3 regions of the Chromobacterium rhizoryzae genome follow, and region 1 is predicted to be linked to each of the others. Evidence: predicted binding sites of a transcription regulator. Region 1 holds the regulator's gene; each other region holds the start of a gene.

Region 1 (2,264 bases):
ACCCGGTTCACCGCCTGCTGCACCGCCGGTTCAAAGTCCTGAATCCCGACGCTGATGCGGTTGAAGCCGAGTTCGGCCAGTTTGAAGATTGTCGCCGCGCTGACTTTGCGCGGGTCTATTTCTATGGAATACTCCCCCTCCTTCAAGAACTCGAAATGAGTCTTGAGCAAGGTCATCAATCGTTCCAGTTGCGCGTCGGACAAGAAAGTGGGGGTGCCGCCGCCGAAATGCAGCTGTATCACTTGCTCGCGGCGGCCCAGACAGGAGGCGATCATGCGGACCTCCTTCTCCAGGTAGTCCAGGTACAAGTCCGCTTTGCCGCTGTCCTTGGTGATGATCTTGTTGCAACCGCAGTAGTAGCAGATAGTGTTGCAAAAAGGTATATGAGCGTACAATGATAAAGGTTTCCGGTTGGCGCCGATGCTGCGCTGCCGTAGCCAGTGGATGTAGTCTCTTTCGGCAAAACCCGGCGTAAAGCGATCCGCTGTCGGGTATGACGTATATCTAGGACCTGTCCCGTCGAGGCGCTCAATCAGCGCGCGGTCGAATTCAAAATGGGCAGGAGAAAATGGGTGGGTGGTCTTCATGTCGTATTTGGATGGCAAAACCTCTGGTGGACTGGTAAATTTGCGGAAATCCTGCGAATTTCGCTTTGATAAGGGTCAAGCTTCATCGCAAGCTTGTACTAAACATGCCATGTCCGATCAGAACCATATCTCTTTGCATAACCTGAAGGTCTCCTGCTCCAACTGCAGCCTGAAGGAACTTTGTCTACCTGTGGGGCTTAACCGCGAGGAGCTGACCCAGCTCGACGCGGTGATCCGCCAAAGCCGCCGTTTGAAGCGCGGCGAGTACTTGTTCCGCAGCGGCGAAGGCTTCCGTTCGCTGTTCGCGGTGCGCACCGGCTTCTTCAAGACCAGCGTCGCCAGCCAGGACGGCCGCGAGCAGGTCACAGGCTTCCATATGTCCGGCGAACTGATGGGCCTGGACGGCATTTCCGCCAATGTGCACGGCTGCGACGCCATCGCGCTGGAGGACAGCGAGGTGTGCGAGCTGCCGTTCAGCCGCATGGAGAGCCTGGGCCGCGAAATTCCCACCCTGCAGCACCATTTCTACCGTCTGATGAGCCGCGAGATCGTTCGCGATCAGAATGTAATGTTGTTATTGGGCAACATGAAGGCGGAAGAGCGCCTGGCCGCCTTCCTGCTCAATCTGTCGCAGCGTCTGTCCACCCGCGGCTTCGCCGCCAACGACTTCATCCTGCGCATGAGCCGCGAGGAAATCGGCAGCTTCCTCGGCCTGAAGCTGGAAACCGTCAGCCGCACGCTGTCCAAGTTCCAGCAGCAAGGCTGGATCACCGTCGATCACAAGCACATCCAACTGGTGATGGTGGACGAATTGAAGGCGCTGATTTCCGGCTGCGCTCACGCCAACGGACATTGATTCCGCCGCGCGGGCGGACAGATGGAAAACGCAAGGCAAGCCCTCGGGCTTGCCTTTTTTCATGGGGCCGGCGCGCAGTCCGCGATTTGCAGCAGCAGCCGCGACAGCGGCGCTTCCTGAGGCCAGCCCGGCGGCACGGCGAAGCCGCGGGCCACTTCATGCCAGTCGCCGTCGGGGCCGGGTTGCAGTTCGGCCAGTAGCTGCGGCGCCTCGGCCTGTTCCAGGCGCGCGCGCAGTTCCGCCGCGTCGGCGGTGTGTTCCCGTGAGCGGCGCGCCGGCGCCAGCCAACTGAGCCTGGGCAGCCAGGCCCAGCGCGAATCCGCATTCAACGCCGGCCAGTCGCCGCGCAGCGGCCAGTATTGCCCGTACAGCGGCTGGGCGCCGGGCGGCGCTTCCGGCGCGGTGTCGCGGGCGTGGAAGAGCCAGCCGCTGAGCCGGGCGCCGACCGCGCAGCCCTCAAAGCCCGCCGGAAGCGTCGCTTGCGCCGCCGGGTGGCGGGACAGGCGCAGCTGGGTTTGCAGTTTATGGGCTTTCAGCGCCCAGGCGTCGCGCAGGCTGGGGCCGGTCAAGGTGTCCGCGCTGCGGCCCAGTTGCAGATAGAACTTGCTGGCGGCTTCCAGATGCAGCGGTTGGCCGTCTAGGCGCAGCAGGAAGTCGAACTCGCCGACGGTGCGGCCGTCCGGCGCGCGCACCGGCAGATTGCTGGCCACCAGTTCGATGTGCGGCGCCAGCCGGAACCAGAAGGACAGCAGCCGTTCCGCGTAATGGCCCAGACGGCGGGTGGGCTGGCGCGCCAGCCAGTGCTGAAGTTCGGCAGGATC
Region 2 (2,264 bases), 260 kb from region 1:
GTATCCACTTTGAAGGCGAAAATGACCAGCAGGATGAACAGCGCCAGCGGCACCAGTTTGGCCACGGTGGTGATGGTGTTGATGAAGGCCGCGCCGTGCACGCCGCGCAACACCAGGAAGTGCAAGGCCCACAACAGAATGGACGCGCAGACGATGGCGGTGGTGGTATTGCCCTCGCCGAACACCGGGAACCAGAAGGCCAGCGCCGAGAACATCACCACAAAGTAGGATACGTTGCCGATCCAGGCCGAAATCCAGTAACCCCAGGCCGAGTTGAAGCCCATATAGTTGCCGAAACCCGCCTTGGCGTAGCCGTAGACGCCGCCCTCCACTTCCGGTTTGCGATTGGCCAGCATCTGAAAGGCGAATGCCAGAGTCAACATCCCGAAGAAGGTAATCACCCAACCGATCAAGATGGCGCCGGCTCCGGCGCCCGCCGCCATGTTCTGCGGTAGCGAGAAGATGCCGCCGCCGATCATGGAGCCCACCACCAGAGCGGTCAGCGCGCCAAGCTTGAGCTTGGGAGCGCCGCCGCCTTGGGTTTCAGTTTCCGTAGACATTTTCGTTCTCCGTGAGAGTACATTAACCTGCAAATCTGTTGTTATATAATTAAATTCTTATCATCTGAGACAATGGTATACCCCGGATTTAGTGATCGCCAGAACAGTCGAACATCCGTTTGACCTGCGTCAAATAGCGTCCTCCCGCTCCATTCGCCCCATCCCGACATTAGAACAAAAGCTTTATAGAAGCCCCAGGCACAATTGGCAGAACTAACAATTGTGCTGCGCACAAAACATTTAATTAATTTTGTATTTAATTTTTATTAAAAATAAAACGCAATATCAGATTGTCTGAACGCGTCCAATAGAGAAGAGCCGCAAACGGCCAAAAGAGACGGGACAAAGAAGCAGTGAGATAAAGATGGAGAGAGGAGACGGAGAATAAGGCAGGCGGCCACGGCAATTGCGGGCAAAAAAAGTGGATGCGGCCCACCACCGCATCCACCAACACACACATCAAGAGGATAAACACATCCTGTTTGCCCAGGCGCTCACTCCGGTTTTTTCACGTTCTTGAAAATCGCCACCAGAGCGCCCAGCACCACCAAGGTGGTCACCACAATGGTCACCAAGCTTAAAATGCCGACATCGTCGGAAAGAAGAAGAGTCAGAAGTTCCATCGCCACTCCTTTTCCGGGGCCACGCCCCATATAGGTTTCTTGATCCTCATCTTAGCCAGTTGGGCGGCCCGTCCATTGACGCAAATCAAATGGCATGACCCCCAAGTTTGATGCAAGACAAATAAAAAGCCCCTGGCTCGCGCCAAGGGCTCATTTCCTAAAAATCAGCAACTTATATCATTACAGTTGTGCGTCAGGCGATACAGTTCGAATCAGTTCAGCTGAAAAAATCGGCTTACGTCATCCCTGTCTCGCCGGCGTGTTCACTTGCTGCCGCCCATGTCCTTGGACAGGAAGAAGGCGTCGGAGAAGAACTCGTCTTCCGGCAAGCCGCGCTCGCGGGTGAAGCTGCCGTGCGCGGCCTCCACCATCAGCGGCGCGCCGCAGGCGTAAACCTGATAGCCGGCCAGATCGTCGAAATCCTCCAGCACCGCCTGGTGAACAAAACCGGTGCGGCCCGCCCACTCGTCGCCCGGCAGCGCGTCGGACAGCACGGGGATGAAGGTGATGTTGGGATGCTGCGCCTGCCAGGCGCCGGCCAGATCCGCCATGTAAAGATCCGCCTTGGTGCGCGCGCCCCAGTAGAACACCATCTCGCGCTGGATGCCGCTATGAATCGCGTGCTCGATGATGCCCTTGACCGGCGCGAAGCCGGTGCCGCTGGCCACGAAGAGAATGGGCTTGTCGGAGTCCTCGCGCAGGAAGAAAGAGCCCAGCGGGCCTTTGAAGCGCATGATCTCGCGCTCCTTCATCTGACTGAACACATACTCGGAAAAAGAGCCGCCCGGCTGATTGCGGATATGCAGTTCCAGGAAAGCGTCGTCATGCGGCGCGTTGGCGATGGAGAAACTGCGCTTCTTGCCGTCCTTCATCAGGATGTCGATGTATTGGCCTGCCTTGAACTGCAAGCGCTCGGACACCGGCAGCTTGAGCTTGAGCACCGCCACGTCGTGGATTTTTTCGATTTTCTCTACGCGGCACGGCAAGGTCTTGATCTGGATATCGCCGGCGCCGGCCACTTCGCGCGCCTCGATGGCGATGTCGCCCTTGGGGCGGGCGCAACAGAACAGCGCCATGCCCT
Region 3 (2,264 bases), 2.1 Mb from region 1:
AACGCGTCGCCCAGGCCGGTGAAGCCGAGACCGACGCGGCGCTTGGCCTGCGCCTCGCGCTGCTGCTCTTCCAACGGCCACACCGTCAGGTCCAGCACATTGTCCAGCATGCGCACCGACATGCGCACCACTTTCTCGAAGCTCTTGAAGTCGAAGCTGGGCTTGTCGCCAAAGGGCTGACGCACGTGGCGGCACAGATTGATGGAGCCCAGATCGCAGCAGCCGTAATCCGGCAGCGGCTGCTCGCCGCAGGGGTTGGTGGACTCGATCACCTCGCAATAGGACAGATTGTTGTCCTGATTGATGCGGGTCATGAACAGCACGCCCGGCTCCGCGTGGTCGTAGGTGGAGGCCATGATCTGCCGCCACAGCTCGCGCGCCGACACCGCGCGGTAGACCCACAGGCCGTCCGCGCGCTGATAACTGTCGGGGAAAGCGTTGGACGACGGCTCCACCGCGTGGGTCAGCTCCCAGGCGGCGTCCGCCTCCACCGCGCGCATGAAGTCGTCGGAGACGCCCACCGAGATATTGAAATTGCGCAGATCGCCCTGGTCCTTGGCGTGGATGAAGTCCTCCACGTCCGGGTGGGAAATGTCCAGCACCCCCATCTGCGCGCCGCGGCGCGCGCCGGCGGACTCCACCGTTTCGCAGCTGCGGTCGAACACCCGCATATAGGACACCGGGCCGGACGCGCGGCTATTGGTGCCCTTGACCCGCGCGCCCTTGGGACGGATGCGCGAGAAGTTGTAGCCGACGCCGCCGCCGCGGCGCATGGTTTCCGCCGCCTGCAGCAAGGCCTCGTAAATGCCCACCTTGCCGTTTTCGGTTTCGGACACCGAATCGCCCACCGGCTGCACGAAGCAATTGATCAAGGTGGCGCGCAGATCGGTGCCGGCGGCGGAATTGATGCGGCCGCCGGGAATGAAGCCGTTTTCCAGCGCCTGATAGAACAACGGCTCGAAACGAGCCGGCTCGCTTTCCAGCGCCGCCAGCGCCTTGGCCACGCGCAGGCGCACTTCGCTCACGCTGTGTTCGCCGTTCTTGGCGTATTTTTCCAACAGCACCTCGCGGGAGATGTCCTGCTCGGTCATGGCGGCGATGTTTTCCTGCTTCATGGTTCCCGGTTCCTCTTGAATTGCGGCCTGCGGCGGCCAGGGCGGCCCCCTTCCAGCATGCAATGGACCGTGTGGGCCGCAAAAGGTTTCAACACGTCCGATACGCAATATCTGGAAAAGAAAAACGGCGTATTACACTATATGTAGTTACGCCGTTCGTTGACACATATCAAGCGCTATTCCACGCCGCCGCCGCTTTTCCCGCTTGTCATGGGTAAAAACACGACGCGCGGCCGCCGCCTCACGGCGTCTTCAGCTTCACCTCCAGCGGCACCCCGTCGCGGCCGGCGGAGACCTTGACCGGCTCGCCCAGCTGGATGCGCTCCTGCAAGGCCGGATCGGTCTTGAGCATGGCCGCGCGCGCGTTGGCGGCGCGTTGCTTGGCCAGTTGCTGCAGGCTGGCGTCGGTGATGCTCTGCGCGGCGATCAACTCGTCCCGCAGCAGCTTGCCCAGGGCCGCGCCGGACGGCCCGCCCGGCTTCAGCGTGTGGCCCAGCAGCTTGAAGCGGCCGATCTGCTTGCCGTACACCGATTTGACCGCGGACAGGATTTCCTCGTCCTGCATGTCCGGCAGCGGCAGCGGCTCGCCGGCGCCCAGCTGGTGGCCGGCGGCGGCGAAGATCGCCAGATCGGTTTGCGCGCGCGCCATTTCCTTGCGGTCCGCGTCGGCGTTGTAACCGCCGCTGATGGACAGCATCAACTTGGGCCGCTTGACCATCAGCCCGGCCACCTTGACCAGCTTCTCCCGCTCCGGCGGCGTCACATTGGCCTCGCCGGCCACGAAGCGGATATCGTCGAAGCCCTCGCCGCCCAGCAAGGCGCCCAGCGCGCGGAACGGCGCGGTCACCACCTTGGTCACCACGTTGACGATGGCTTTCCAGATGATCTTGCCGTAGCTGAACTGCGGATCGTCCAGACTGCCGGCCACCGGCAGGTCCAGATCGATGCGCTTGTCGCTGTCCTCCAGAATGGCCACCGCCAGCCGCAGCGGCAGCCGCGGGCCCTTGTATTCGCTGTCCGGCAGCTCGTCGCCCAGTTGCAGGGAATCGATCACCACCCGGTTCTCGCCCTTGAGCTGGCGCTGCTCCAGCAGATAGCGCAGGTCCACCGACAAGCGTCCGTCCTTGACCTGCCAGCCGGCGAAGTTCA

Evidence for each region. The regulator FNR, encoded in region 1, switches genes on or off when oxygen is low (the NO sensors DNR and NnrR bind a similar motif). The targets are predictions, from matches to a motif close to TTGATNNNNATCAA.
Region 2: a site for FNR is predicted at 1,259-1,272, ahead of JC616_RS19565 (DUF3149 domain-containing protein). Genes of this name have one in related genera too.
Region 3: a site for FNR is predicted at 1,275-1,288, ahead of JC616_RS08825 (adenosylcobalamin-dependent ribonucleoside-diphosphate reductase). Genes of this name have one in related genera too.

The regions. Positions count from the first base shown of each region.
Region 1 is NZ_CP066126.1:4,051,155-4,053,418, reverse strand. Features, by position in the region: gene hemN (oxygen-independent coproporphyrinogen III oxidase) at 1-587, opposite strand, end outside; gene fnr (fumarate/nitrate reduction transcriptional regulator Fnr) at 697-1,443, shown strand; gene JC616_RS18390 (DUF1853 family protein) at 1,503-2,264, opposite strand, start outside.
Region 2 is NZ_CP066126.1:4,309,824-4,312,087, forward strand. Features, by position in the region: gene arcD (arginine-ornithine antiporter) at 1-560, opposite strand, end outside; gene JC616_RS19565 (DUF3149 domain-containing protein) at 1,055-1,183, opposite strand; gene JC616_RS19570 (CDP-6-deoxy-delta-3,4-glucoseen reductase) at 1,447-2,264, opposite strand, start outside.
Region 3 is NZ_CP066126.1:1,920,129-1,922,392, reverse strand. Features, by position in the region: gene JC616_RS08825 (adenosylcobalamin-dependent ribonucleoside-diphosphate reductase) at 1-1,115, opposite strand, end outside; gene JC616_RS08820 (DUF748 domain-containing protein) at 1,357-2,264, opposite strand, start outside.